Reyranella humidisoli: one gene and its partner. The protein of the gene in region 2 interacts with the protein of the main gene of each other region in a pairwise test. Links are inferred from orthologs where the notes say so. Each region holds a gene or a part of one and is shown on either strand. Other genes may lie near its edges.

What was found.
Region 1: the proteins of KQ910_RS24425 (region 2) and rfaD interact in binary tests that used the Escherichia coli proteins (3 or more experiments, as listed by UniProt). The link is inferred for Reyranella humidisoli from one-to-one orthologs.

The regions. Positions count from the first base shown.
Region 1 is NZ_JAHOPB010000001.1:2,527,398-2,542,747, forward strand. What follows is about bases 8,369-11,367. They hold rfaD (ADP-glyceromanno-heptose 6-epimerase), read right to left. Parts: upstream 10,359-11,367; coding sequence 9,378-10,358; downstream 8,369-9,377. Other genes in these bases: KQ910_RS12250 (class I SAM-dependent methyltransferase), read left to right, coding at 8,369-9,199; rfaE1 (D-glycero-beta-D-manno-heptose-7-phosphate kinase), read right to left, coding at 10,355-11,367. Also shown: KQ910_RS12225 (GMC family oxidoreductase), read right to left, coding at 1-1,357; KQ910_RS12230 (AsmA family protein), read left to right, coding at 1,665-4,790; peptide-methionine (S)-S-oxide reductase MsrA, read right to left, coding at 4,820-5,338; peptide-methionine (R)-S-oxide reductase MsrB, read right to left, coding at 5,335-5,784; KQ910_RS12245 (M10 family metallopeptidase), read left to right, coding at 6,009-8,012; more of KQ910_RS12250, read left to right, coding at 8,120-8,368; more of rfaE1, read right to left, coding at 11,368-11,905; KQ910_RS12265 (hypothetical protein), read left to right, coding at 12,215-15,350. UniProt on the Escherichia coli protein: Catalyzes the interconversion between ADP-D-glycero-beta-D-manno-heptose and ADP-L-glycero-beta-D-manno-heptose via an epimerization at carbon 6 of the heptose.
Region 2 is NZ_JAHOPB010000003.1:189,522-204,787, forward strand. Bases 6,117-9,031 are described here. They hold KQ910_RS24425 (enoyl-CoA hydratase), read left to right. Parts: upstream 6,117-7,134; coding sequence 7,135-7,929; downstream 7,930-9,031. Other genes in these bases: KQ910_RS24420 (CaiB/BaiF CoA transferase family protein), read left to right, coding at 6,117-7,132; KQ910_RS24430 (phytanoyl-CoA dioxygenase family protein), read left to right, coding at 7,940-8,821; KQ910_RS24435 (hypothetical protein), read left to right, coding at 8,818-9,031. In the rest of the region: KQ910_RS24395 (MmgE/PrpD family protein), read right to left, coding at 1-1,116; KQ910_RS24400 (class I SAM-dependent methyltransferase), read right to left, coding at 1,400-2,005; KQ910_RS24405 (ABC transporter substrate-binding protein), read left to right, coding at 2,135-3,121; KQ910_RS24410 (ABC transporter permease), read left to right, coding at 3,138-4,871; KQ910_RS24415 (ABC transporter ATP-binding protein), read left to right, coding at 4,868-5,929; more of KQ910_RS24420, read left to right, coding at 5,954-6,116; more of KQ910_RS24435, read left to right, coding at 9,032-9,609; KQ910_RS24440 (polysaccharide deacetylase family protein), read right to left, coding at 9,632-10,489; KQ910_RS24445 (hypothetical protein), read left to right, coding at 10,573-11,604; KQ910_RS24450 (SIR2 family NAD-dependent protein deacylase), read left to right, coding at 11,616-12,362; KQ910_RS24455 (TAXI family TRAP transporter solute-binding subunit), read left to right, coding at 12,425-13,432; KQ910_RS24460 (SDR family oxidoreductase), read left to right, coding at 13,448-14,188; eda (bifunctional 4-hydroxy-2-oxoglutarate aldolase/2-dehydro-3-deoxy-phosphogluconate aldolase), read left to right, coding at 14,191-14,817; KQ910_RS24470 (YncE family protein), read left to right, coding at 14,870-15,266. UniProt on the Escherichia coli protein: Converts o-succinylbenzoyl-CoA (OSB-CoA) to 1,4-dihydroxy-2-naphthoyl-CoA (DHNA-CoA).

The DNA of each region.
Region 1 (15,350 bases), on a different replicon or contig from region 2:
CGGGGGCGATCTCCTTGCCGGTGACTTCCTTCAGCGGCGAGGTCGCCATCAGTTCGCGGCCCTTGCGCAGCACGTTCACGATGCCGGTGCGGTCGTGCTCGGTGGACAGGAAATTGAAACGGATGGCCGGCGGCTCGGCGGGATCGGCCGACTTGATGTGGACCGAGCCGGTGCTCTCGGAGCGCAGCACGTTCACGTTCATGGTGATGCCCTTCTGGGCCGACACGCGCCGCTCCTTGCCGACCATCTCGTAGAGGAAGGGCGCGATCGAGATCGTGGCATCGGGCGAATCGAGTCCGACGCGCGTGCGGAAATAGAGGCGGATCGGCACCGAGGTCGAGGCGAGGAAGCCCTCGCGGAACATCGCGTACTTCAGCGCCTCGCGGGCCAGCCGCCAGCCGCGCGCATTGTCGTTGAAGGTGAGGTTCTTGCCGGTGATCTCGAACTTCATGCGCGGCGAGTAGTGGTCGCGCAGGTTCTCGCCGACGCCGGCTAGCTCGTGCACCGGCGCGATGCCGAGCGCCCGCAGCCGGTCGCCCTGGCCGATGCCCGAGAGTTCCAGCAGCTTCGGCGAGTTGATCGAGCCGCCGGAGACGATGACCTCGCGCGTGGCGCGCGCCTCGGGCTTCTGGCCGTTCACGGAATAGCGCACGCCGACGCAACGCTTGCCCTCGAGGATGAGCGATTCCGCGATCGCGCCCTGGTCGATCTGCAGGTTGGCGCGGCCGCGGGCGGGATCGAGATAGCAGAAGGCGGTGCTCTGGCGGCGGCCCTTGGTGATCGTCACCTGGGACATGCCGATGCCTTCCTGCGAGGCGCCGTTCTGGTCTGGATTGTAGGGCAGGCCCATCTTCTCGGCCGCCTCGATCATCTTCTCCAGCAGCGGGACCTTGTTGCGCGGCGTGTGGGTGACGGGAAGGATGCCGTCGCGGCCGCGGAATTCGTCGGAGCCGCCCTCGAAGCGTTCCATGCGCTTGAAGATGGGCAGCACGTCCTGGAAGCTCCAGCCGCGATTGCCGAGCTGCGCCCAGTGATCGTAGTCCTGCGCCTGGCCGCGGATGTAGACCATGCCGTTGATCGAGCTGGAGCCGCCCAGCATGCGGCCGCGTGGCACGGCGATGCGCCTGCCGCCTGAGCCTTCGTCGGGCTCCGACGAGTAGCACCAGTTGACGGCCGGATCGTCGATCATCTTGGCGACGCCGACCGGCACCTTCGACCAGAAGAAGTTCGAGCCCTGCGTTCCCGCCTCGAGCAGCAGCACGCGATACTTGCCGCTCTCCGAGAGCCGGCTCGCGACGACCGCGCCCGCGGACCCGGCACCGACGACGATGTAGTCATAGGTCGAGTCGCTCTTCATGCTGGTATCTCCCTTGACCGGAAAGGGAGCAGCCCTCGCGCGCGCTGACAAGCCTCGCGGCGCGCGAATTGCCCGGCGGTTTCGCCAACGGGAATGGCGCTGTCGCGGCAGCGTCGGCAGATCCACGTCGGCAGATCCACGTCGGCAGGTCCGGCTGCCGCGCCGAAAGAGCCGCACCGCGTCCAATCTTGAACCGTCGGGCAAGGCCCCATAGGCTCGGTTCGAAGGCAAACCCCAGCAGATTGCTGTCGTCACGGTATCCTCGATGTTCGCATGGTCGTTGAGAACGGCTGGATTTTTCGTGCGGATGTCGGCCTGGATCGCCGTTTGCGTGGTCGCGGTCGTGGCCGGCCTGTTCATCCTTCCCAAGGTTATCGACTGGCAACCGCACAAGGCGCGCCTCGCATCGTTCCTGACGCAGGAGATCGGCCGGGAGGTCGGGCTCGACGGCCCGCTCGACGTCGCCCTGCTGCCACAGCCCGTTCTCGTTGCGCAGCGGGTTCGTGTCGGCAATGCGCCGGGCGCCGCCGCGCCGAACCTCTTCGAAGCGCGACAGCTCGCCGTGACACTGTCCTGGCGGGCGCTGTTGCAGGGCCGCATCGATCTGCAGCGGGTGGTCGTCGACGAGCCTCGACTGGCACTCGAACCGGGAACTGACGACGGCCCCAACTGGCGGCTGCCGGACGGGCAGGCGGGGGACGCTGTGCCGATGGTGACGGTCGCGCGGCTGGAGATCCGGCGCGGTCGGATCGTCAACGCGACCGGTCTGTCCGGCCAACCGCTCGAGGCGCGGGCCATCGACCTGTCGGGCTCGTTCGATGCGAACGCGGGCCTTCTCGCCCTCGACGGGACCGCTGTCGTCAACGGCATTCCGGCATTGTTCACGCTCGGGCTCAGGATGACGGCGTCGGCCGATGCCCCGGTCAATCTGAAGCTCGGCGTGCCGGGCGGCCGCCTCGTCTTCGCGGGCTGGCCCGGCGAGCGCACGGCCGGCGATCCTTTGCGGGGCCGCCTGTCGCTGGAAGCCGAGTACCTGCCCGAGTTCGTCGAATCGATCACGACGGCGAGCGGCCGCCGGCCGATGCGCGTGAACGAGGCGGTCGCTCGCAGGCTGGCGGTGTCGGCCGACGTCGCGCTGGCCGGCGACCGGCTCTCGCTCGACGATCTGGCGATCGCCGTGGCGGACGAACGCATCACGGGGAGTTTGCTGATCGCGGGTGGCGGTACGACGACGGCGGTGAGCGGCAGGCTGGCGTCGTCCTATCTGGATGCGGACCGTTGGGTGGAGCGGTTGCAGGACGGCGCGCTGTTCGTGCCGCCGTCCGGTGACGCAGCGCGGGCGGCGATGCAAACCGGGGCGTCGTCCGACGACGACCTGCCGTCGTTGCGGGTGCGCCTGACCTGCGAGGTCGACACGGTGCGCTACCGCCGCGACGCGGTCCGCGATGTCACAGTGACCTTCCAGTACGAGAAGGACGTGCTTCACATACTGGCGCTCAAGGCCGTGCTGCCCGGGGACCTCCTGATCAACCGGAAAGCCGGCTTCGAGGGCGATGCGAAGGACGCGGGATATGACGGCCTCATCGAGGTCGAGGGCCGGAACCTGCGCCAGACGCTGAAATGGATCGGCATCGACACGACGTCGCTGCCGCCCGACCGCCTGCAGACCTTGCGGATCAGCGGCAAGACGCGGCCGGCAAGGGGCGTCGTTCATGTCACCGATGCGACGTTCGAACTCGACGACCAGCGCGGCACCGCGAGCGCCGACATCGCTTATTCGATTCCGACCGTCATCACCGCCCGCATTCATCTCCCCGACCTGAACCTCGACGCCTATCAGTTGACCGGCGCGGCCCTGCACGGGCTGATGCCCGCGCCCGACGCGACGCCGGTCTCGCCGCCGGCGGCCGACGAACCCGCGCCGCCCGTGCTGGACTTCAAGGCCCGCTTCGACAACGTGCTCTACCGCGGAGAAACCGCGCACGAGGTCGATGCCCATGTCGTCATCCAGGGCAACGAGCTGAAGCTCAAGCATGTGGGCGTGGGCGAGCTTCTCGGCTCACACCTCGAACTCTCGGGGGCGGTCGCCGACTACGGCACCGTCCCGCGTTTCGACCTCGTCTATCGCGGCGTCATTCGCGATGCCGACCGGATGCTCGATTTCGCGGCGCTGCCGCGCTTCGTCCATGGGCGCATCGGGGCCGCCCAGGTGGCGGGCCGCGCGGTCGGGACGTTGAAGGAAGCGGCCCTGTCGGACCTGTCGGTTTCCATGCTCGGCGCCACCTTCACGGCGGCCGGGCGCATGTCCTTCGGCGAGGACCGCCGCTTCGACTTTCCTCGCTTTTCCGTGACGGGCCTCGACCTCGGCGCCTTCCTCGCGGCGGCCAGCGGCGGCCTGCGCGAGGACGTGGCCGACGTGGAGGCCGACGGCAGTTTTCACGGCGATTGGCGTCGCGCAACGTTCCGCGGCACCCTCGCGATCGACGGCATGGCGCTTTCGGGTGAGCTCTCCTCGACCCTGGCGGCACGCCCGCACGTCACCGCGTCGCTGCAGGCGCCGGGCGGGCTGCGGCTGGATCGCTGGCTGCCCGCGGCGCCCCGGTCGGGCGTGGGGCGTGCCGGCGATTCACGGCGCGGGGCCTCGCCGGCGACGGGAAGCGAGCGGCTCACGAACTCGCTGCGGGCGCTCGATGCGACGCTGACACTCACGACGCCAGCGGTCGCCTGGGGGCGCTATGCGCTGGGCATGGTCGAACTCTCCGCGCGACTCGACCGCGGCGTACTAGACGTCACGCGGCTGGCGGGCACGCTGGAAGGCGCGGCCTTCGACCTGACGGCGCGGGTCGATGCGCGGGCTCCTGTGCCCGCGATGGAGTTGGGCGGCAGCGTGGGGAACATCGACATCTCGCGCACCATTGCGGTGGCCGGCGCCGCCAACGAGTTCGGCACCGACCAGCTCGCGGTGGCACTGGAAGGCACGCTCGACCTCGAGGACCTGGTCTGGAGAGCCGAGGGCGGCACGCTCGACGATCTCGTCGCCTCGGGAGTGGGCCGCGGACAGTCGCGAAGCCAGGTCCGCGCATCCGTCGTGCGGGGGTCGGCGTCCTTCGCCTCGTTCGCGACCGGACTCGCCAGCCTGTTCAGCACCGAGATGGGCTTCACCTCGGCGGTCATCGACGGGTTCGTGGGGAGCTGGATCGCCACGCGCGGGGCCTTCGACCTGTCGGGCGGCATCCTTGCGCTCGACGAGCATACCGTGCGCGCCCCGCATGCCACGGCCTATGTCAAAAGCCGCTTCGATCTCCGGCAGGGGACCGTCGACACGCTGATCGCCCTCGACACCGGCACGCCGGGCTCGCTGGACTATCTCGTGTCCGTGCGCGGGCCCCTGGCGTCGCCGACCATGCGGTCGGAACCGGTGCGCGGTCGTTAACTGGGGCCGGGCGCCGGCTCCGGCCGGTGTCAGGCGGGCTGGGCTGCCTTGGCGCGGACCGGCAGCTTCCAGTTCGGCCGTACGAAGTGGCAGGTGTAGCCGTTCGGGATCCGCTCCAGGTAATCCTGATGCTCGGGCTCGGCCTCCCAGAACTCGGCGGCCTGCGCCACCTCGGTCACGACCTTGCCGGGCCACAGCCCTGAGGCGTCGACGTCGGCGATCGTGTCCAGGGCGATCCGGCGCTGCTCGTCGCTGGTGTAGAAGATGGCCGAGCGGTAAGAGGTGCCGCGATCGTTGCCCTGGCGGTTCATCGTCGAGGGATCGTGGATCTGGAAGAAGAACTCCAGGATCTTGCGATAGCTGGTCTTCGCCGGATCGAAGACGATCTCGATCGCCTCGGCATGGCCGTCATGGTTTCGGTAGGTCGCATTGGCGACGTGGCCGCCGGTATAGCCGACCCGCGTCGACAAGACGCCGGGCATGCGTCGGATGAGGTCCTGCATGCCCCAGAAGCAGCCGCCGGCAAGAACCGCGCGTTCCGTGCTCATTTCACATCCTCCACCTGGTCGAGATAGTCGCTGTAGCCCTGCGCCTTCATGTCGTCGCGATGGACGAAGCGCAGCGAGGCCGAGTTGATGCAGTAGCGCAGGCCGCCGCGGTCGCGCGGTCCGTCGGGGAAGACGTGGCCGAGATGGCTGTCGCCATGCTTCGACCGGACCTCGATGCGCATCATGCCGTGCGACACGTCCTTGAGCTCCGCGACGTTGGCGGGCTCGATCGGCTTGGTGAAGCTCGGCCACCCGCATCCCGATTCATATTTGTCGGAAGATGCGAACAGCGGCTCGCCGGAGACGATGTCGACGTAGATGCCGGGCTGCTTGTTGTGCAGCAGCGCGCCGGTCCCGGGCCGTTCCGTGCCGCTCTCCTGCGTCACATAGAACTGTTCGGGGGAGAGCTTGGCCAAAGCCTCCTGGGTCTTCTTGTACGTCTGCATGTCTCGCTCCTGTCGCCACCTGCCAGAGAGCCGGAATATAGGTATCCGCTCGCGTTGTGTCAGGGGGCCGACGAGAGTCGCGTGCGGTGTCGAACCGGAGAACTGACACTTCGCGTCGCACCTGCCGCGATTCTGCGCGGTCTGGGCGCGGCGAAACTTGTCCCGAATGTGGACGGATAGTAGAGGCGGGCCTCTGTTTTCTGCTTTCCAGGAGGATGCTGATCATGGCCGATCCGGCGATCACCAAGGGCGGCCTCTACGCCGGCACCTTCGCTTCCTACACGATCATCGATGCGAACCTCAGGGCGCTGTTGTCGGACCACTATTGGACGTCGGATGCCGACGGTCAGACACCCGCGGATAGCTTCACCTACTTTTTCCCGGATTCCGTCGACGACTATCCCGAGGATTATCAGGACCAGGAAGGCCTGGATGTCTTCATCGAGGCCAACGAGCACCAGCAAGCGGCGTCGATCATCGGGTTCAACCAGATCACCTGGTACACCGGTGTCGCTTTCGAGCTGAGCGAGACTTCGGATGCTGCCATGCGCATCGCCGGCGCCGGCAGCCTGCCGGGCAACGACGGCGGCTCGCATGCGAACTTTCCCGCCAATCACGAAGGCGCGATCTCCAACAGCGCAGGCGACGTGTTCCTCGGCGAGAACGGGACGCCCGAGACCGATCAACTCTACGGCAACGACACCTTCGCCACGATCATCCACGAGATCGGTCACGCGATGGGCCTCAAGCATCCGTTCGAGCCCTATCCGAACGGCGCCATCTCGGCCGATCGCAGCAACATCGAATTCACGGTGATGAGCTATTCGTCTTTCCTGACCGGCGAAGTCGGCGTCAATGCCAACACGACCGCGCCGGACGGGTCCTCGGTGTCGGGCTACATGATGTACGACATTGCGGCGCTGCAGGAGATGTACGGCGCGAACTTCGACAAGGGCAAGACCGGCACCACGCCGGCGCAGAAGGCCGTCTACACCTGGAGCAACAGCACCGGGCAGCAGTACATCGACGGTGAGGAAGCACCGGACACCGGCGTGACGGAAACGCACAGGATCTTCCAGACCGTGTGGACGCAGGGCGCCGACACCACTTACGACCTCAGCAACTTCAGCGGCGACCAGTACGACGACCTGCGGGCCGGCCAGTGGTTGCGCTTCTCGGTCGACCATCTCGCCGACCTGAACGCCTATGCCCCTCCGGGCACGGTCGAGTACCAGGCGCAGGGCAACGTCTACAACACGCTGCTCTACCAGGGCGACACGCGCTCGCTGATCGGCACGCTGGTGACGGGTAGCGGCAACGACACCATCATCGGCAACGAGCTGAACAACGTGCTGCACGGCAATGCCGGCAACGACGTCATCGACGGCGGCATCGGCAACGACATTCTCTATGCCGGCGCCGGCGACGACGTGCTGATGGGCAGTTTCGGCATCAACCAGCTGTGGGGCGGCGACGGCATCGACACCGCCTCCTATGCCGGTCGCAGCGGCGTCGTCCATGCCGACCTGTCGGCGCGATACGGCATGGTGAACTACCTGCTCGCCGACACCTACGACAGCGTCGAGAACCTGACCGCGGGCCTCGGGCGCAGCACGCTGATCGGCGATGGCGGCGCCAACCGCCTGACGGGCGGTGCGTCGAGCGACCTGCTCTACGGCCGCGAGGGCGACGACATGCTGATCGGCGGCGGCATCAATGCCGGCACGCCCAACCAGCTCTGGGGCCAGGGTGGCATCGACACCGCGTCCTACGAGGGCACCACGGGCCACGTCTATGCCGACCTGCGCTCGCAGGCGGGTTATGTCGACGGCGTGCTGTTCGACACCATGAACTCGGTCGAGAACCTGATCGGCGGTTCGACGTCGGACACGCTGATCGGCGATGCCGCGGCCAATATCCTGACGGGCGCGGGCGGCGGGGATGCGCTCTATGGCATGGGCGGGGCCGACGTCTTCGTCTACCTGCAGTTCCTCGACAGCAATCTGGTCACCGGCTACGACACGATCTTCGACTTCATGTCGGGGACCAGCAAACTCGACCTGACGGCGTTCAGCATGAGCGCCTCGCATGTCCAGATCCAGTCGGACGGAAGTTCGACGAGCCTCTATCTCCATGCGACGGTGGATGTGCTCTACGCTCCCGCCGACCTCGCCATCTCGTTCGTCGGCGCGAACGCCATCGAGTTGAGCGATATTCTCTTCGCCTGATGGCGTTCGCCGCCCATCGCCCTTCTACCGAGGGGAGGAGTGTGCGAGCATCGACCCTTGTTCAGTCCCGGAAAGGACCGTCGGTGAATTCGAGATCGAGCGTAGTGATGTCGGGAAGGAGCTTCGGGCTCGCCGACGCGGAGGCCTTCCGGTCGACCGCCCGGGTCTTCGTCGACCAGGCCGGCCGGATGGAGCCGGGGATCGCCGGCGGTCCGTCCTTTGGCCTGATGAAGGAAGCCGCCGCCGGCCGCGCGTTTGCCGACGCGCGCGGTCAGCATGAGGCGGTCTGCGCCTTCCTCGACTGCCTGAAGCGCGCCGCCGGACAAGGCGCGACCCCCGAGACCTTCACCTTCGTCGCCAAGTGCGCCGAATACGACCGGTATCTCGACGAGAAGGTCGTCGAGTTCCGCGCCAACCCGCGCGGCGACTGGTCGGCGGCGGCGGTGAAGAGCGAGGACAACGCCGTCATCGCCAAGGTGGTCGACGAGATCGCGGCCCACCTGCGCTCCTTCTCGGAGCCGGCGCAGGCGTACCAGAGCCTGGTCGACTACACCCAGGCCCGGATCAAGGCGCTGATGCCGCCGGAAATCGCGGGCATGCGCCAGGAAGCCAACATCTCGCTGATCTTCCCCTTCCTTGAGAAGGCGCTTCCGGTCGCGGGCGACGTGGCCGAGTTCGGCTGCTTCCGCGGCATCCTGTCGGTGAAGCTCGCCTGGATGCTGAAGGCGCTGGGGGCGAACAAGCACTACTACACGTTCGACACGTTCCACGGATTCGAGATCGACGACCCGGCGGGCGGCGCGCTGGGGATCGGCGCCTTCCGCGACGACGCGTTCGATGCCTTCGGCTTCCTCACCAAGTGGTCGCGCATCCTGCCGCTCACGCCGGTCAAGGGCGATGCGACGAAGACCTGCGCGCAGTTGCAGGGGCCGCTGAGCTTCGTCTGGCTCGACCTCGACATGGGCGTGCTGATGGACCCGGTGCTGCGCACGATCTGGTCGAAGTGCGGCCCCGACACCATCATCGGCATCGACGACGTCGGTCGCCCCGAGACGCCGACCGTCGCGCCCTGGCTCGACGGCCTGATCGCATCCGGCGCCGTCGAACTGGTCTTCGACAGCGACCGGATCGCGCCCAACACCTTCATCCGCTTCGTCAAGAAGAAGGGCGACCTGCTGCCGGTTTAGCGCCTCTCCAATCATCTTCCTCCCCATTCAAATGGGGAGGTGGCCCGCAGGGCCGGAGGGGTCATGGATTTGCGATGTTCATGACCCCATCGCCCCGTATGACGGGGCACTTCCCCATCTGAATGGGGAAGCAATTGATCTCTGATGGTTCGCCTATGTCGGAAAGATTCCAGGGCCGCTAACGATACCGGTCGCTACCCGAGAGGTATTCGACGTAGCGCGCCACGGCGGGGCCGACGTCGGTGAAAGGCGCGCGATAGCCGGCCGCCCGCAGCCCGTCGAGCGGCGCCTGGGTGAAATACTGGTACTTCGCGCGCAGGCTCTCCGGCATCGGCACGTAGGAGATGTTGGGCGCCTGGCCGACCGCGGCGAACAATGCCTCGATCAGTTCGCGGAAGGAGACGGCCATGCCGGTGCCGACATTGAACAGGCCGTGGCGCGGGCCCGCCTCGAGGCACCACAGGACCACGTCCACGACATCGTCGACATAGACGAAGTCGCGTCTCTGCCCGCCATCGACGAAGTCGGGGCGATGGCTCTTGAAGAGCTTCACCTCGTCGCCCGCGACGGCGGTCGCGTGGTTCTTGGCGACCACGCTCATCATGTCGCCCTTGTGATACTCGTTCTGGCCGAACACGTTGAAGAACTTCAGCCCGATGCATTTTGGCGGCAGCGGCAGGCCGCGTGCGACACGCTCGGCCACGACGAGATCGAACTGGTGCTTGCTCCAGCCGTAGAGATTGAGCGGCTGAAGCGCGCGCAGCGCGTCGAAGGAAAGCCCGTCGGCAAAGCCCTTGTCGCCGTCGCCATACGTCGCCGCCGACGAGGCATAGACCAGCGGCACGCCGCGCGCGGCGCACCAGTCCAGCAGCATGAGCGAGAACTTGAAATTCGTCCGCAGGATCGCGTCGCCGTCCGTCGCGGTCGTCGAGGAGTTGGCGCCCATGTGGATCACGGCCTCGATCCCGTCGGCCTTCTCCAGGTAGCCGGCGAGATCGTCGGGGAATACGAAGTCGCGAAACATCCGCTTGCGCAGGTTCATCCAGCGCGTGTCCTGGCCCAGCCAGTCGCAGACCACGAGATCGTTGCGGCCCTTTTCGTTCAGGGCGGCGGCGACGTTGGAGCCGATGAAACCCGCCGCACCGGTGACGAGGATCACGCGTTCACCTTCGCGTCCGTCTTGATGGGCCGGCTCGCGGCAACCAGTTTCGTCGTCGACTGGCCGGGCACGAGTTCGGCGGTGACGACCCTGCCGCCGGCCTTCAGCACGGTGTCGGCGCCCACGATATCCTCGATCCGGTAGTCGGCGCCCTTGACCAGCAGGTCGGGTACCAGCAGGTCGATCAGTGCGGCCGGCGTGTCCGCGTCGAAGATCACCACGAGATTGACCGACTCGAGCGCGCCCAGCACGGCGGCGCGATTCTCCTCGGTCTGGACGGGGCGGCCGTCTCCCTTGAGACGCCGGACGGACTGGTCGCTGTTGAGGCCCAGGATCAGCCGGTCGCAGCCCGACGACGCCTGGCGCAGCAGCGAGACGTGGCCGGGATGCAGCAGGTCGAAGCAGCCGTTGGTGAAGCCGACGCTGAGACCCTGCCGTTTCCAGATCCGGCGCAGGCGCAGCGCCGTCTCGGCCGTGACCAGCGCACCGCGGGCCACGACTTCGTCGTCGGCGAGCAGCGAGCGTTCCGCCTCGACCTCCTCGGCGAGCACCGTCGCGGTGCCAGGCTTCGAGACGGCGATGCCGGCCGCGAGATTGGCGAAGGCCATCGCCTCCGGCGTGGAATGATCGGAGGCGATGCCCAGCGCGAAAGCCGCGATCACGGTGTCGCCCGCGCCGGTGACATCGAACACCTGCTGGGCATGTGTCGACATGTGGAGGGCGGGGCCGGCGGGCGGGACGAGCGACATGCCGGCTTCGGACCGGGTGACCAGCACGTTGGCCATCGTGGCTGCCGCCACGATGCCGGCCGCGCGTTCGACGGCGCCGTCGTCGCGCGACGGCACGGACAGGCCGGTCGCGCGTTCGAGTTCGGCGAGGTTGGGCTTGATGTAGGTGGCGCCGCGATAGGCCGAGAAGTCACGTCGCTTGGGATCGACGACGATGGGAACGCCGCGCGCGCGCGCCCAGGCGATGGTCCGTTCGAGGACGCGGTCGGTGAGCACGCCCTTGTCGTAGTCGGACAGGACGACGAGCCGGCAATTGCCGATGCGCCGCTCGATGGCCGCCAGCACCTCGCGCTCGCACTCCGCCGTCGACACCGCGTTGCTCTCGCGGTCGAGTCTCAGGATCTGATGCTGCCCCGCCGCGAAGCGCGTCTTGACCGTGGTCGGCCTGGCCGCCGATCGCACGAGGTCGAAGGTGATGCCGGCTTCGGCGAGGACTGCCGCCAGCCGCTCGCCATCGGCATCGGCCCCGACACAGGAGACGAGATGGGCGCTGCCGCCCAGGCTCGCGATGTTGACCGCCGCATTCGCCGCACCGCCCGCCGCCTCGCGCGTTTCCTGCTGGCGCATGACGGGCACCGGCGCTTCGGGGGAGATGCGCTCGACCGTCCCGAACACGTAGATGTCGAGCATCGCATCGCCGACGATCAGGATCGGCTCTGCGGTCGGCGCCCAACGCCTGGCCAGATACTGCCGAAAGGAGGCCGCGCGGTCGGTGCCGCCGGCTTCAGTCGGAGCGCCAGCCTCCCTGCCATTCTTCATCTGTCGTCCTGCGTTGGGGCCCCCGGCCGGGGCAAATGCTGCCGCAGAATGCAGCCCGGGACGCCTCGACCGCCAGTCCTGATTTCCGAAGAACCTGCCGGCGCGATGTTTGCCTTCACCGCGTCTGACATCGGAACGTTACAGTTATTTATTCTGTCCGCGAGCACGAACGTGTTGCCTTTGCCGGCGTGCGGCTTCAGGTTCCCCTCAGACTAGGGACAACAGCGCCCAGCGGGGGGACTCTCGGCGCTGCTGAAGCAGCGACGACCGAATCGTCATCTCCGTTCGCGCAGCACAGGGAGATGAACGATGGCCACTCCGCCGCCGGTGACGCTGACGTTCCACATGTCCGGAGACTTCGTTACGGAAGTCACGGGAGCGACGGGCGGCCAGACCGGCTCGAATTTCACGGGCGTGTGGGTCTATCTCTACAATGACCAGCCGCCCTCGGGTGAAAGCAATTTCACGACGCTGATCGACGGCGGCCAGCTCCAGTCGGGTGTCACGTCGGACGGCAGCGGCAACTACACCGCTACCATCGACCTGACGAACACCACCACCACCACGATCAATGGCGGCGTCGTCTATCTCCTCGTGCAGAGCGAGGCCCTGACCACGCCGGGAACGAACGCACACGCGCACGATCTGACGACGCTGATCACGGCAGAAGCCGATATCGCGATAAACGTTTCGAACTACCAGTACGGTTACTCGCAGTTCGAATACTCCCTGCTGGGTAAAGGCGGAGATGCGGGCGACCTGACGGCCATTCCGGGCTTTGCCCAGAACACGCAGGTGCACGTCTCGTACAGCAGCGGGCCCGACCAGTATCGCGGCTATGGCCAGAGTCAGACCACCATCGTCGACGCGCTCAAGAACAGCACCTCGTCCAATGTCCTGACATATGCCGCCGGCGAACTCGCTGGCGACACGATGATGGTGATCTCGCCCTCCAACGTGCAGATGGGCGGCGGCGCCCTCTATCCACCGTCCGACTGGAACGACTACGTCACCAAGGGCTTCGCCGCGCAGCACGACCTGCTGCTGTCGGGGGCGACCAACGGCGAGAACGATGCCAATGGCGTGTGGCACAACGGCCAGTATTATTCCTACAAGATCCAGTCGGTGCAGCTGGGCGCCGGCACCTGGGGCTCGGCCGGGCAGTACTTCGTGTTCAGCCCGAAGGAGGGCAGCCAGACCCAGGCCTGGATGGTGATCAGCGAAGCCGACCTGCAGTCGAATCTCTATTCGGCCGGCCAGGGCAAGCTGTACATCTATGAAGACCCCTATCTGACGCAGCCCTATACGGTTCCCGGCAGCGGCAGTCCGCCGGGTTCGCCCGACGCCACGTTCGTCACACCGGGCGGAACGAACGACGAATTCGGCAACATCCTCACGCAGGCCTTCACCGGCTTCACGGCGGGCTACTGGGCGACCGTGGCCAACCAGTCCAACCCCTATAACGGCGGCACCTACGGGCCGGACAACTGGGCGGCCCAGACCATCAATCTCAACAACAACGCCAACTGGGACGCGGCCTACGCCTTCGACAATTATCGCGACACGGCCGTCTCGCCCACGCCGAGCTACGTCCACTACGACGCCTACAGCGAGTACTTTTTCTACAATTCCAATGTCTACGGCTCGGCTTTCTCCGACAACCTGTCGGTCGACGTCACGCCCGGGCCGCTGATTCCGCTCGGCCAGCCCGGTTCGTCGTCGACGCCGTCACCCGCGAACAATGTCGGCAACATCGACTTCTACGTCTATGGCGCGTCGGAGATCGCGCCCGACTATACGGCGCCGACCGGTGGCCCGTTCCTTGCCCCGCAGTCGAGCCAGACCGACTACCTGATCCCCGATACGACGAGCGCACTCTATCTCAACGTGGTCGGGCGCGACGGCCAGACGCTCCTGCGCCCCGATCTCAGCGTGCAGATCGGCATCTATACCGGCAAGGACGCCAACGGCTACGGCACGTTCGAGTACGTGACCCTGCCGACCGGCGGCAACATCTGGCAGACCTATACCATCGCCGGCTCGCCGGGGGCGTGGACGGTGACGAGCGGCATGAACGTCCTGGGGACTTTCGGCATCGCGGGCCTGCCGGTCGCCAGCACGGTCGCGCAGGGTGACATCGGCTGGTACCAGCTCGTCCTCTCGGATCTCGAAGGCCGTCAGAAGGTTTACGAGTTCTACACGACGGCAGCCTCGACAACCCCGGGCGACATCGAGTTCACGATCTTCGACGTGGCCGTCGCGGGCGGCGCGAACATCAATCCGAACAATCTCTCGACCAACTTCCTCGAGATCGACCTGAACGAGTACCGGTCCGCGCCGGTCGAGATGCTGACCTTCGCCTATGCCGGCGGCGCGTCGCTCAACCAGCCGGCCGCTGCGCCGATCGCGGGCACCCTGAGTGGCGCCGTCTTCACCGCGCTCGACCAGCAGAACGGCACCGGCATGCCCGCGCAGGGCAACATTCCCTTGTCGACGGCGCCTTCGGTCGCGATCACCGGCGAGACACCACTGGCCTTCGGCTGGACCGGTACGAACAACGGCTCCCACACGGGCACGCCGACGAATTCCACGGCCACCAGCAGCGGGGGAGTCACGACTTGGGGCCTGACCTCGCAATACACCAACCAGATCGTGCCGGGTCATATCGCCCAGATCGTTATCACCCAGACGGTCGGTGGCACCTTTTCGGGCGTCCTGCAGGCGACGCCTGATCTCGACGGGCGCTGGCAGACCGAGACGACCTCGACGCTCGGCAATGGCACCTACACGGTGACGATGCAGGAGCTGCTGGCCGACGGGGTGACGCCCTACGGTCCGCCGAGCGTCGCGCTGACGCTCACCGTGAGCGGCGTGGCCGCGAACGGCGCCATCAGCGACACGGCCGCCAATATCTCGGCCGATCTCGACACCTACGGCGCCAATCTGCCGACCTCGATTACGATCTCCGACAACGACGCACTCACCGTCACGGTCGGGCAGATCACCGGCGATGCGGCGGCACTTGCCGTGACGCAGAACGCCGACACCTCGCCTTACCAGCTCATCGTGCAGGACAAGGCGGGTAACGTGGCCGCCGCCCTCAGCGCGCTCAACAGCAACACCCACGTGCAGCAGATCGAGTTCACCGACGTGGGCGAGTCGGTGCTGCAGATCGCCTACACCGACTACCAGGCGAACGGCACGGCGATCGACAAGATGACCGGCGCCCACAGCTTCCTGATGAGCGTCACGGGGCAGGCCTATTCGTCGATGTCCTACGACTACAACGACGACAACGAGCTGACGGGCGCGCAGTACTTCCACACCGGCATCACCGGCCAGGCCTATACCGGCTACGAGGCCGACTATGACGGTTCGAACCGCCTGCTCAGCTACACCTTCACCGGCGTCAGTGGACAGGCCTACCACGCCTACGAATACGACT
Region 2 (15,266 bases):
GTGCGCCCAGTGCGGCTGGAAGTCGATCGACATCTTGTCGCGCAGGTCCTTGATGCGCGGCTCCTGCGTCACGGCCTCGTTGTAGGATTCGAGATTGGCGGTATCGACGCCGGTCAACGCCATCGCCACGGTCTGGCGCAGCGAGAACTTCGCCTCGAGGCCCGTCGTCGGATTGGGGATGTTGCAGACCTTGTCGGCGCCGGAGTCGATCCTGAGAAGGATCTTCTGCACGCGCTCGGGCGGGAAGTTGTTCTTCAGCCGGATCTCCTTGGCGCACTCGATGGGGGCGTGCGTGAGGTAGCAGGCGGCGTGGTACTTGAAGAGGTTGTTGCGCAGGTGCCAGCCCGACGGCGGCTCGCCGAGCGCCGCCTCGGCATTCAGATGATCGCTCTGGGAGGAAGCGAAACCCTGGTCGCATTCCAGCGAATCGCCGCGCGCCGTGAAGCCCCTGGCGGCCAGCCGCGCCGCGCGCAGCCCGTGCTCGGAGGCGGTGCCGGCATGCAGCGGCTTGCACATGGTGCCGAAGTTCGACTTGAGGCCGGCCGCCTGCGTCGCGGCGATTCCGAAGGCGACGGCAAGCTGGCGATCGTCCAGGCCCAGCATGCGGCCGGCGGCTGCGGTCGCGGAGAAGGAGCCGACCGTGCCGGTGACGTGGAAGCCTTTCTGATAGTGACTGGGGGCCACGAGCCGGCCGACCCGGCCCGAGGTTTCGTAACCGGCGACGAAACTCTCGATGAACAGGCGGCCCGAAGCCTTCATCTGTTCGCCAAGGGCCAGCAGGGCGGGGACGACCGTGACCGTGGGATGGCCGCCCATCGAGAAGTTCACGTCGTCATAGTCGAGTGCATGGCTGGCCGCGCCATTGATCAGCGCGGCGGTCGACGGCAGCACGGTCTCGGAGCGGCCCACGAGCGTCGCGGGGCCTTTCGCCCCGTCTTCCAGTGCTTCGGCGATCAGAATGCCGGTGAGGTCTTCCTGTGCCCCAGCGATGGTGACGGCGAACCAGTCGAGCAGGCACTGCTTGGTGCGCTCGACCAGATCGTCGGGCAGGTCCTGCCAGGCGAGGGCGGCAGCGCGCTTGGCGATTTCGGCTGTGACCGGAACGACGGCAGCCATGTTTTCCTCCTGAATTTTAGGGCGCAAGTGTCCGCCAGCAGCCGCCGTCTTGTCCACCATTCGGGCTTTCGCGCATCGATATGGCCCAGACACAACAAAGCCGCCCGAAGGCGGCTTTGTGCCGACTATCGTCGATCCGTCAGTCGCAGCAGCGAGCCAAGGCAGGAACGATCCTGGTGGCGGCAACTGCAGAGATCGCCGGCGTCGTGATGGTGTAGTTCACAGGATCACCTCCTTTCGATGTTGATGGGACGTCGAGCCTCGCACAGCACGGGCGGACTGCCTAGGGCTTCCTCGCGACTATGTGGAAGATATGCCAGTGCTTGGCGTTGCCGCGGGGCGTCACGCCGTCGGCTTCCTCCTCGTCGAACATCTCCAGGTCGAGACCCTGGAGCAGCGCCAGGGCTTCCTCGCGCGAGACGAAGGTCATGCCGGGCCGACCGACCCAACTGTCGCGCGGACCATACCACTGGCCCGAAAAGCGACCGCCCGAGGGGAGTGCCTCGCGAATGCGCTCCCAGGTTCGATGAAAGGCCTGTGGCTCGCAGAGAGGCATGGCGAAGCTCGAATTGACGAGTTGGATCCCGAGCGGGATCGGCACTTCCTCGAGGCGCGCGAGGACCGGCGTGACATCGCAGCCATCGGGCAGCGGCCGCGCCTGCAACTGCCTCAGGGCCTCGGGTTCGGCATCGACGGCAATGACCCGCCAGCCTCGGCGCAGTTCCTCGATCACGTCTCGACCGTCGCCGCAGCCGAGATCGATGACGAGGGCGTCATCGGGCGGGGTGCCGAACGCATCGAGCGCGGCGAGCAGTGTCTTGCGGGGAGGCCGGTCACGAAGCTGCTGGTAATACGCGGCCCAGCCGGCGGACCGTTCGCTTTCCGTCATGCGCGTTCTCTTCGAACTCCGGCGCTTGTCGTGCCGCGCCTCGTGTGATCGTATCGCAAGCCACAAATAATGAAGCAACGTTTCGGGAGGAATTTTATGAAGGGACTAGGAAGCCTTGCGTTGGCCCTCGTGCTTGCCTTCGTGCCGCTGGCGGCGCGGGCGGATATCAAAGCCCTGGCCGAAGCCGCCAAGAAGGAAGGCGAGCTCACCTGGTACGTCGCTCATTACACGTCCGAAGGCGCCGAGGATCTCGGCCGCGGCTTCACCGAGATGTACGGCGTCAAGGTCAACGTCGTGCGCACGACGGCGCAGGTCGCCTATCAGCGCCTCCTGCAGGACATCAAGAACAACCAGACGATCTGCGATGTCTTCTCCTCGACCGATCTCGGTCACTACGCGCGACTGAAGAGCGAGGGGCGCCTGGAGAAGTACGTGCCGGAATCGACCCCGAAAATCTCGGAGGCTTTCCGGAACTTCGATTCAGATGGCTACTTCCACACCACCGCGGCCGGCCTGGTCGTCCTCACCTACAACACCGCGAAGGTGAAGGCCGAAGACGCGCCCAAGAAGTGGGAAGACCTGCTCGACATCAAGTGGAAGGGCAAGGTCTCGACCGGACATCCTGGCTTCTCCGGGTATGTCGGCACCTGGGTCCTGTCGATGAAGAAGCTCTACGGCTGGCAGTACTTCGACAAGCTCGAGAAGAACAAGCCGCAGATCGGCCGGTCGATCAACGACACGGTGACGGCGCTCAACGCCGGCGAGCGGCAGGTGGCGGCGGGTGCGGACGGCTCGACGCTGTTCAGCGCCGCGCGCGGAAATCCGCTGGCGGTCTCCTATCCCAGCGACGGCTCCGTGCTGATCATCTCGCCGTCGGCGATCATGAAGGGCACCAAGCATCCGAATGCCGCCAAGCTCTTCATGGAATATCTCTATTCAATCGAAGCCTCGAAGATCAACGCCAAGCATTTCGGCATCCCGCTGCGTCCTGAAGTCCCATCGCCTCCGGGCGCCAAGCCGATCAGCGAGATCAAGGTGATCCGACCGACCGTCGCGGAAGTCGAGAAGGGCATCCCGGAGGTGATCGAGCAGTGGCGCGACACGTTCGGCAACTGATCCTCGGCGTCACGCCATGTCGGTAGCGGCTCCGGCCTTCGATCCGGTCCCGGTGCGCCCCGTGCGTGCCAGCCGGTTCGATTCGTCCTGGCTCCTGTGGATCGCGATCATCGCGGTCCTCCTGTTCCTGGTGGTGAGCCCGTTCGTCTACCTGGTCATCACCAGTTTCCAGGCGGAGCGCACGGGCGACTTCACCCTCTCCAACTACGCGACGGCCTATGGCCGGGCGCGCTATGTCGATGCGCTGTTCAACTCGTTGAAGCTGGGGGCGGCGTCGGCCGCCCTGGCCGGCATCTTCGCGGTGCCGCTGGCGTGGGCCGTCGCGCGCACCAACATGCCGGGGCGCGGGCTCACGCGCATGCTCGTGCTGGCGACCTTCATCACGCCGCCCTACACCGGCGCCGTCGCCTGGATCCTGCTGGCCGGCCCGAACGCCGGCTGGCTCAACCGCTTCTTCATGATGGTGACGGGCGCCGAGGCGGGACCGTTCAACATCTACAGCTTCACCGGCCTCGCGGTCGTCATCGCGCTGTATTCCTTCCCCTACATCTTCATCTTCACGACGGCAGCGCTGGAACTGGTCTCTTCGGAGATGGAGGATGCCGCCAACATCCTGGGCGCGGGGCCATGGCGCACCATGCGCAAGGTTACCCTGCCGCTGGCGCTGCCCGCCATCCTGGGCGGCCTGATCATCTGCTTCCTGGAGGCGATCGCGCTGTTCGGGTCGCCGGCGATGATCGCCATTCCAGCGCGCTTCAATGTCGTCACGACACAGCTATTCCAGTTCTTCGGCAACCCCGTCCGGGTCGAAGTGGCGGCGGCCTATGCCATGCCGCTCCTGGGCGTCACCATCCTGCTGGTGCTGGTCCAGAGGCTGATCGTGCGCCGCAAGGGATTCGTCGCGCTGACCGGCAAGGGTGGAGAGCGCCGGCCGATCCTGCTCGGCCGCTGGCGCTGGGTGATGTTCGGCTACGCCATGTTCGTCTCCGCGCTGGCGGTTTTCCTGCCCTACATCTTCCTGATTCAGTCGGCTTTTGCCAAGGCGTGGGGCCGCGGCTTCCTGCTCGATAACATTACCCTGGCGAACTTCCACTTCATCCTGTTCGAACATGCGACGGCTGCGCAGTCTGTCATCAACAGCTTCGTCTATGGCGGGATCAGCGCCACGATCGCGGTCTTCCTGACTTTGGGCGTCGCCTATATCGTGGCGCGCAAGCTGATCCCGTTCGGCGGCGTGCTGGGCTTCCTGTGCGTGGCGCCGTTCGTGATCCCGGGCGTGGTGCTGGCGATCGGCTTTTATGCCGCCTACGCGCCACCGCCGCTCTCACTCTACGGCACCGCCCTGATCCTGATCCTGGCCTTCACCACGCGCTTCCTGCCGGTGGGCTACGTCAACGCGAGTGCGGCGATCAACAGCCTCAATCCCGAGATGGAGGAGGCGGTCCGCGTGCTGGGGGGCAGTCGCATGACGGCATTGCGCCGGGTCGTGGCGCCGCTGCTCAAGCGCAACCTGCTGGGCGCCTGGCTGCTGATCTTCATTCCGGCGACGCGCGAACTGTCGGCAGCGATCTTCCTGTACGGTCCCAACACCAAGGTCGCCTCGGTCATGATCTTCGACATGAGCGAGGAGGGCAATTTCGAGCGCCTGGCGGCACTGGCGCTGGTCTTGCAGGTACTGACTCTGCCACTCCTGTATCTGGGCCAGCGAGCACTGGGCCGCGACTTCATGCTGAGGCGTACCGCGACATGAGCAAGCTGGTTTTGAAGAACGTCGCCAAGCGCTACGGCGCCTTCGAGGCGGTGTCCGATTTCTCGCTGGAACTGGCCAAGGGCGAGTTCGTGTCGCTGCTGGGCCCGTCGGGCTGCGGCAAGACCACGACCCTGCGCATGATCGCCGGCTTCATGCCGCCCACCGACGGCAGCATCGAGATGGACGGCAAGCAGATTTCGTCCGCCTCGGGCGTCGTGCCGCCCGAGAATCGCCGCATGTCGATGATCTTCCAGAGCTACGCCATCTGGCCGAACATGACGGTGGGCGAGAATGTCGGCTTCGGCCTGCAGGTCCGGAAGCTGTCGCGCGCCGAGATCGACCGCCGCGTCGACAAGATCCTGGACGTGGTCCAGATGCGTAACCTAAAGGGGCGCTATCCCGCCGAACTGTCGGGCGGCCAGCAGCAGCGTGTGGCGCTGGCCCGCGCCATCGTCGTCGAACCGGAAGTCCTGCTGCTCGACGAGCCGCTCTCCAATCTCGACGCCAACCTGCGCGAGGAGATGCGCTTCGAGATCCGCCGCCTGCACGACGAGTTCAAGATCACGACCGTCTACGTGACCCACGACCAGTCCGAGGCGATGGTCACTTCCGACCGCATCGTCGTGATGAACAAGGGCAAGATCGAGCAGATCGACGCGCCGCACGTTCTATACGGCCGGCCCAAGAGCCGCTTCGTGGCGGGCTTCATCGGCCGCACCAACTTCGTCGAAGGGACGGGGCAGGGTAGCGACGTGCGCTTCGACGGTTTCACGGCGGCTGCATCGGCGCTCGAAGGTGCCAGCAGCGGCGGCAGGCTCCTCTACTCGCTGCGGCCGCAGGCGATCGGCCTGTCGACCCAGGTGGGCAGCGGCCCCAATCTGTCGGTCGAAGCGGAGATCGTCGATCGTTCCTACCTCGGCGAATACTGGGACTATCAGGTCCGTCCGCTGGGGGGCTCGAAGCCGCTGCGCGTATCGACCGCCCCGACTGCCGTTTTCGAGATCGGTAGCCGCGTCTGGCTGGAGATCGCGCCGTCCGCCATGGTACGGGTAGAGTAAGCATCCCAACGTTAGAGTGAGAGCATGACCGCAGGACCGTTAGCCCGTTTCAAAGTCCTCGACCTGACGCGCGTGCGCGCCGGTCCGACCGCCGTCCGTTACCTCGCTGACTGGGGCGCCGACTGCATCAAGGTCGAGATGCCGCCGTCCGCCGGCGAGATGGACATGGGCGGTCCGCGCCACGGGCCCGACTTCCAGAACCTGCATCGCAACAAGCGGTCGATCACGCTCAACCTCAAGGAGCCGGACGGCAAGGCCGTCTTCATGAAGCTGGTCGAGCAGGCCGACGTGGTGGTCGAGAACTACCGCGCCGATGTGAAGTTCCGCCTCGGCATCGACTATGAGAGCCTGAAGAAGGTGAACCCGAAGATCATCCTCGGGTCGATCTCGGGTTTCGGCCAGGACGGCCCTTATGCCGAGCGCGCCGGCTTCGACCAGATCGCCCAGGGCATGGGCGGTCTCATGATGGTCACCGGCAACCCGGGCGAGGGCCCGATGCGCGCCGGCATTGCCGTCGCCGATGTGGGCGCGGGCCTGCACTGCGCAATCGGCATCCTGATCGCGCTGCTGGAGCGTGACACGTCGGGCCAGGGCCAGTGGGTCTCGTCCTCGCTGTTGCAGGCCATGATCTCGATGTGCGACTTCCAGGCCGCGCGCTGGACGCTGGCCAAGGACGTGCCCGGCCAGGCCGGCAACAACCATCCGACCTCGATCCCGACCGGCGTCTTCAAGACCAGCGATGGCTATATCAACATCGCGGCGTCGGGCGGCCACATCTACAAGCGCTTCTGCGAGGCCGTCGCTTCGCCGGAACTCTACACCGACGAGCGGTTCAGCACCGACAAGGCGCGCGCCAAGAATCGCGATGCGCTGAACGACGAGATCAACAAGCGCGTCGCGAAATACAGCAGCGCCGACCTCGTCGAGAAGCTGAACAAGGCGGGCGTGCCCGCCGGCCCGATCTACAAGATGGACGAGATGTTCGCCGATCCGCAGGTCAAGCACCTGAAGATGGCCCATCCCGTGCACTCGCCGAAGCTGGGCGACATCGAGGTGATCGGCCAGGCGATCAACATGAGCCGCACGCCCTTCGAGATGAAGTCGGCGACGCCGGAGCAGGGCGAGCATACCGACGCCGTGCTGAAGGAAGCCGGCTTCGATGCGGCGGCCATCGCCGACTTCCGCAAGCGGGGCGTGATCTGACGATGATCAGCCCGACGCCGAACATGATTGCGGAGAAGGTGGGACCGGTCGGCCGGCTCGTCTTCAACAAGCCGCAGAAGCACAACGCCACCTCGACCGACATGTGGGAGGCGATTCCGGTCATTCTCGACGAGTTCGAGCGGGACCCGGAAATCCGCGTCGTGGTGGTGACCGGGGCGGGCGACAAGGCCTTCGTGTCGGGCGCCGACATCTCGGAATTCGAGAAGGCGCGCAACACGCCCGAGCAGGTCGCCTACTACGACAAGATCGGCGAGATGGCGAACAAGCGCCTCAACAGGTGCTCCAAGCCGACGATCGCCCGCATCCGCGGCTACTGCATCGGCGGCGGGCTGGCGGTGTCGCTGCTTTGCGACATCCGCATCGCGTCGGAGAACAGCCGGTTCGGCGTGCCGGCAGCACGGCTCGGGCTGGGCTATCGCGCCAGCGGCCTCAAGATCCTGGCCGACCTCGTGGGCCCGTCTCATGCCAAGGAAATCTTCTTCACCGCCCGGCACTTCAACGCCCAGGAAGCCTTCGGCATGGGGCTGGTCACGCGCGTCGTGCCCGACGCAGAGCTCGACTCCTATGTCGAGAATTACTGCAGGATGATCGGCGAGAATGCGCCGCTCACCATGCACGCCGCCAAGCGCACCATCGAGGAACTGACGCGCCTCGACGGCGAGCCGGACTTCGCCCGCCTCAACGGGCTGGTGAAGCAATGCTTCGACTCCGAGGATTACATCGAGGGCCGCACGGCCTTCATGGAGAAGCGTAAACCCGTGTTCAAAGGACGCTAGGGAGACGGCGATGACGGTTCTGACGCAAGAGCAGCGCGACGCGTTCTGGCGCGACGGGTATCTCATGGTGGAGGACGCCGTCACGCCGGCCCAGCTCGGGGCCCTCAAGGCGGAGATCGCAGGCTGGGTCGAGCAGAGCCGGGCGCACGCGACGCCGTTCGGTCCGCCCACCATCGACGGCCGTCCGCGCTTCGACATGGGCGCCGAGCACAGCGCGGCGAAGCCGGCGCTGCGGCGGATCAACAACCCGTCCGACATTTCCGACGCCTATCGCGAGGTCATGCTCGACGCACGCATGGTTGACATGGTGGCCGACCTGATCGGGCCGGACGTGAAGTTCCACCACTGCAAGATCAACCTGAAGCTTTCGGGAGCGCGGACCGAGGTCAACTACCATCAGGATTTCGCCTACACACCCCATACCAACGACGACATCGTGACGGCGCTGCTGTTCCTCGACGACGTCGATGAAAGCAATGGTTGCCTCACCGTTGTGCCCGGCTCGCACAAGGGGCCGGTCCTCTCGCTGTTCGAGGGCGATCGCTTCACCGGCGCCGTCGCGGCCGACGAGGAGAAGAAAGCGCTCGGCCAGTCGGTCCCCTGTCTGGGCAAGGCCGGCAGCGTCTGCCTGATGCACACCCGCCTGCTGCACGGCTCGGCCGCCAACGGCGCCGACAAGTCGCGCGGTCTCTACATCTGCGTCTATACGGCCGCCGACGCGGTGCCGATCGCCCGCAACCCGATGCCCAGCCCGAACGAGGGTCGCATCGTGCGCGGCAAGGAGGCCCGCTTCGCCCGCCTCAAGGAAGGGCTGGTCGAGCTGCCGAAGCAGCCCAAGACCGCGTCGTTCTTCACCGTGCTGGGCCAGGATTCCAAGCAGGCGGCCGAGTGAGCGATCCGCTGCCGGCGATCACGGAGGCGCAAGCCACCGGAGAGATCGCCGATCTCTTCGCGGACATCAGGGCTACCGTCGGCGTGCGTGTGGTCAATCTGGTCTGGCGTCATCTCGCGACGATGGAAGGGGCATTGCCCTGGGCCTGGGCGGCCGTGAAGCCGCTCTATCTCGATGGTCTGCCCGATGCAGCGATGGCGACCTTTCGCCAGACCATGGACATTCCGCGGCTGGCCTCGCTGGCCGGTGAGGAACCCGCCAGCGTCGATGCCGTACTGGCGAGCTACGACCATTCCAATACGATCAACTTGTTCGCTCTGGGTGCCCTGCGCGCCTGGCTGAATGACGAGGTGGCGCGTGAGGGCAGGATCGAGCCGGGACCGCGCAAGCCGGCGCCCGACCTGCAATTGCCGAAGCTCGCCTCCGAGGAAGACGTCGACGCCGCGACCTGGGCATTGGTCCTGCGCCTCAACAAATTCGGCGACGAGCCGCAGCCATTGATCCTGGCCAGCATGTACCGTCACTTGGCGCACGCGCCGTCGTTCCTGCAACGCGTCGAGACGGTACTGGGGCCAGTTGCCGCGGACGGCTCGCTGCGCCGGGCGATCCTCGACAATCGCAAGACGGCCGCCGGCCTCGCCAGCACGCTGGCCCGCTCGATCTCCGCCGAGCGGCCGGCCCATGCCGACGCCATCGAGAAGGCCGTTGGCCTGTTCGTCGACCACGCCATCGGCAAGATGGTCACGATCTGCCGTGCGATCAGGGTAACGCGGGGTACGGCGCTCTAACTGTCGCCCTGAACGCAAAAGGCTACTCGGCCGCCTTGCGCGCACCCTGGTTGCGCGCCAGCCATTCCGCCATCGCCTGTTCCATCGTCATGAACACCGCGCCGCCTTCCATCAGGCGTTGGATCAGTCGCTCCAGCATCATCATGCGATGGCCGCGGCCGATCACGTGCGGGTGGAAGGTGTAGGTGAGGATGCCGAAGTCCGGCTGGACGCGCGTCATGTAGGTGAAGTCGTCGACGAAATTGTCGAGGACGTTGGTGGCGTTCATCAGGCCCTGCTGCACCGAGCCATTGGGCAGGCGCATGTATTCGAAGTGCGGGAAGTCGTCGAGCGACCAGCTGATCGGCATTTCCAGCAGGGGCGTCTCGCGGCCGCGCACGAACGGCTTCAGCAACTCGGCGACGTCGCCCTGACGGGCGAAGTAGCAATCGTAGTCATGGCCCATCATCGAACTGTCGTACCGGATGCCGTGCTTCAGCAGCAGTTCGATGGAGTGGGGCGAGAGGTCCCAGGCGGGCGAGCGGTAACCGCGGGCGGCGCGACCGCTGATGCGCTTGATCGACTCGTTGCCGCGCACGATCTCTTCCTCTTCCTCCTCGCGGGAGAGGGTGACGGGAAGGCGGTGGGTCCAGCCGTGATGGGCCAATTCATGGCCGGCCTCGACATAGGGCATCACGGCCTCTGGCGTACTGTCGATCGTGTGGCCCGGCGTGAAGAACGTGCCCTTGATGCCGTAGCGTTCCATCAACGCGACCAGGCGCGGGATCACCACCACGTCGTACTCGCCCCGCGAGATCGCCGTCGGGGACGTCATGCCGCGGGCAATGAAGCCCGAGAGATGGTCGTGGTCGAAGGTGAGGCAGACGATATGGCGCGGCATGGCCCTGGCTCCCGCAGAGGTTTCGCGGAGCTTAGGCCGGTTTGTCGTGCGCGCCCATCGTCCGATGCTATCCTTGGACCCTCATGCGCTTCGCTCTCCTGCTCGCGCCCCTGCTCGTCCTGTCCGGCTTGGCGGCCCAGGCGCAGACGTATCTTGCGCAGCAATGCGTGCTGTTCGGCGAAGCACAGTACCGGCGGCTCGACGGCACGATCGAGAAGGTCGCGGCATTGGAGTTCCCGCCGCCGACCATCGAGAAGATCGACATGAAGGTGGGACCGCAGTCGGTCGCCTCGGCGCTCACGTTGCGCGGCCGGCTCACCTATCGCAATCGCGGCCCGCTCGAGACGCAGTTCGTCTGCCTGCTGGATGCGGCCGACAAGCCACTGTTCTTCTATGCGCTGCCGGTGCCGGCGACACGTGCCGCGCCGACCCCGTTCGGACGGGGGCCGAGTGGTACGCCGCCGCCGGTCGCGACGACTGCGTTGGCGCCGAGACCGGCGCAGAAGCCACCCGAGCCGCCCCGCCAGTCCTTGCCGGCCACGGCGATCCGCCTGCGCGGCCTTGTCCGCGAGGTCGGAGGCAAGCTGCAATTCTCGCCCTGCGACGGCGCTCCGATGGCACTGGAGGATCGGACGCCAGGGCAGGAACTGGGCAAGGCCCTGCGGGCACTGACGGCAAGTCAGGAAGGGCGGCCGATGTTCGTAGAATTCTACGGCGCCCGCGAAGCGGGGCCGGGAGGTGGCATTGGCGCGCTCGAAGTGCGCCGTGCGGCGGTCGAGACGGCGGGCTGTCGGGAACGCTTCGACCAGCGCGAATGGATCGCCTCGGGCAGCGAGCCGTCCTGGCGCCTTGAGGTCACCGGGCGGGACATGATGCTGAACGTGCTGGGTAGCCCTGCGCCCCAGCGCAATGCCCATGGTGGCCTGTCGCGGCCGGGCGACGGCAGCGTCGGCTATACGGCGCTGGACGATCCGGGTTTCACCGCCGCCTTCGAGGAGCGGCGCTGCGTCGATCCCCTGTCGGGCTCGCTCTTCGCCTACACGGTGGAGGTGCGCAGCGAGGGGCGGTCCTACGCCGGCTGCGCCGCCCACAATCCCGCCATGCCAGCCCCTTAAGGAGGACGCCGATGGATGACGCCGAACGCCTGCGCGAGATGGTCCATGCGGCCCAACGGATCGTGGCCTTCACCGGCGCGGGGATCTCGACCGAGTCGGGAATCCCCGACTTCCGCTCGCCCGGGGGAATCTGGACCCGCTACAAGCCGATCTACTTCGACGACTTCATGGCTTCCGACGAGATGCGCCGCGAGTCCTGGCACCGCAAGTTCGCCACCGACGAGACCATGCTGAAGGCCGAGCCCAATGCCGGTCATCGCGCGCTGGCCAAGCTGGTCGAGCAGGGGCGGATGAGCGCCATCATCACCCAGAACGTTGACGGGCTGCACCAGCGCTCGGGCGTGCCGGACTCGAAGGTCATCGAACTGCACGGCAACACGACCTATGCCACCTGTCTCGATTGCGGCCACCGGCACGAACTCGCCCCGATCCGCCGCGCCTTCCTCGAGAAGGGAGAGGTGCCGGTCTGCGAGAAGTGTGACGGGATCGTGAAGACCGCGACGATTTCCTTCGGTCAGGCGATGCCGGAAGTGCCGATGCTGCGTGCCCAGGAGGAGACTCTCGCCTGCGATCTTTTCATCGTGCTGGGCAGCTCGCTTGTGGTCTATCCGGCGGCCGGCTTCCCACAGATGGCGAGGCGCAACGGTGCGAAGTTCGTGATCGTGAACCGCGAGCCCACGGACCAGGACGCCGACGCCGATCTGGTCATTCACAAGGAGATCGGGCCGACGTTGAGCCGGGCGATCGGCGTCAATTGAACGGCGAGCGTTGCGGCCCCGAGCGGGACACGATTTAATCGATCAAGAGCAAGGAGACTCCGATGCGGATCAATCGCAGGACTGCGCTGCTGGGAGGGCTGGGTGCCGCCGCCCTCGGCGCGATGCCTGCCGCGGCGCAGGACATCACCTTCTTCCGCATCGGCACCGGCGCGACGGCCGGGACCTATTTCCCGATCGGCGGCCTGATCGCCAACGCCATTTCGAACCCGCCGGGCTCCCGTGCCTGCGCCGATGGCGGCTCCTGCGGTGTGCCGGGCCTCGTCGCCACCTCGGTCGCCTCGAACGGCTCGGTCGCCAACGCCAATGCCATTGCCGCCGGCACGATGCAGTCGGGCTTCGTCCAGTCGGACGTCGCCTACTGGGCCTATACGGGCACCGGCATCTATGAGGGACGTCCCAAGGCGGATGGGCTGAGGGCGATCGCGAGCCTCTATCCGGAAAGCTTCCAGCTGGTCGCTCGCAAAGGCTCCGGCATCAAGTCGGTGATGGACCTGAAGGGCAAGCGTCTGTCGCTCGACGAGCCGGGGTCGGGGACCCTGGTCGATGCGCGGCAGATCCTGGCCGCTTACGGGCTCACCGAGAAGGACATGAAGGCAGAGTACCTGAAGACCCAGCAGGCGGCCGACAAGCTCAAGGACGGCACCCTCGATGCCTTTTTCAGCGTGAGTGGATGGCCGAACGGTGCAATCTCGGAATTGGCTGTGACGACCGGCATCGACCTCGTGCCGATTGCCGGGCCGGAGGCGGACGGACTGGTGAAGAAATTCAGCTTCTTCGCGACGGACGCGATACCCGACGACGCCTACAAGAACACGCCCGGCGTCAAAACGGTGAGCGTGAACGCCCTCTGGGTGACGTCGATCAAGCAGTCCGAGGCTCTGATCTATGCCATCACGGCGGCATTGTGGAACGCCAACACCCGCAAGCTCCTCGACTCGGGCCATGCCAAGGGCAAGGTCATCCGCCTGGAAGACTCGCTGCAGGGCCTGGGGATTCCGCTGCACCCGGGGGCGGAGAAATTCTACAAGGAAAAGGGCATCATCAAGTAAGGCCCGACCGGGGAGATCGAAATGCGCTTGAAGGGCAAGACCTGCGTCGTCACGGCTGCGGGACAGGGGATCGGTGCGGCGACGGCACGGACGTTCGCGCGCGAAGGTGCCAGGGTGTGGGCGACCGACGTCGATGCCGGGAAGCTCGAAGCGCTGAAGGGCGTGGAAGGGATCGTCACGCGCAAGCTCGATGTGCTCGACAAGGCCGCCATCGGCCAGCTCGCGGCGGAGACCGGGGCGGTCGATGTCCTGTTCAACTGTGCGGGCTTCGTCCATCACGGCTCGGTGCTGGATGCAACCGACGAGCAGTGGCAGTTCGCCTTCAACCTCAACGTCCGCAGCATGTTCTGGACGATCCAGGCCTTCCTGCCGGGGATGGTGGCGAAGGGCTCCGGCTCGATCGTCAACATGTCGTCGGCGGCCTCCTCGGTGAAGGGCGCCGCGCTGCGCTTCATCTACGGTACGACCAAGGCCGCCGTCGTCGGTCTCACCAAGTCGGTGGCCGTCGACTACGTCTCCAAGGGCGTCCGCTGCAACGCGATCTGCCCCGGCACGGTCCAGACGCCATCGCTCGACGAGCGCATTTCGGCCCTGGGCGGCGGTGCCGACGCGAAGCAGTTCTTCCTGCAGCGCCAGCCCACCGGCCGGTTCGGCGCGGCCGAGGAGATCGCCGCCCTGGCGACCTATCTCGCCAGCGACGAATCGGCCTTCACGACCGGTACGGTGAACGTGATCGACGGCGGCTGGAGCGTCTGACCATGGACATGGCGGCCATCGCCGCGCTGGCGCCGGTCATTCCGGTGCTCACGGTCGAGAGCCGCGAGATAGCCGTACCGCTCGCCCGCGCGCTGGTGAAGGGAGGCCTGTCGGTTCTCGAGGTGACGCTGCGAACGGGGGCGGCGCTCGAGTGCCTGAAGGCGATCGCGGAGGAGGTTCCGGAGGCGGTCGTCGGCGCAGGGACCGTGCTCAATCCCGACCAATTGGACCGGGTGCAGCGTGCCGGCGCCCGCTTCGCCGTAAGTCCGGGCTGCACGCGCGAACTCGGCCTGGCGGCGCGGTCGTCGGGCCTGCCGTTCCTGCCGGGGGTGCAGACCGTCTCGGAGGCGATGACGCTGGCGGAGCAGGGGTTTCGCTTCCTCAAGTTCTTTCCCGCGGACGCGGCCGGCGGTTTGACCTGGCTCAAGGCGGTCAGTGCGCCGCTCGCTGATCTTCGCTTCTGCCCGACCGGCGGGATCACGCCGGAGACGGCGCCGGCCTATCTGGCGCTGCCGAACGTGGCCTGTGTGGGCGGCTCGTGGGTCGCGCCGCGTGGCGCCGTGGCAACAGGTGACTGGCAAAGCGCCGAACGGCTGGCCGCCACGGCCTCGGCACTGAAACGCCGCTAGCGAAACGTCATGAAAGGTGCTTCAAGACGGCACCAAGGAGTAGCGGCTACCGATGAATAGGCTGTCGTTCGCAGCGTTGGCGCTTTCGATCGTGGTAGGCGGAACAGCGCGAGCCGATTCCGTAATCATTCTCAATTCCGAGGAAGCGTCCTACAGCATCCTGAGCCGCAGCACGCGGACCGAGGTCGTTCGTCTGCCGGTCGGCCGGGAGCCGCATCACCTGATCCTGTCCCCGGACGGCAAGGAAGTGCTGATCGGCTCGACGGCGACAAACGAACTCCTCAGCCTCGACATCAAGACCGGCGAGCGCAAGCGGGTCATCAAGGACATCCTCGACCCCTACCATCTGGGCTTCAGTCCCGACGGCAAATGGTTCGTCACGGCGGCCTACCGGCTCGATCATGTCGACATATACCACGCGGACGGCTTCAAGCTGGCCGGCCGGATCT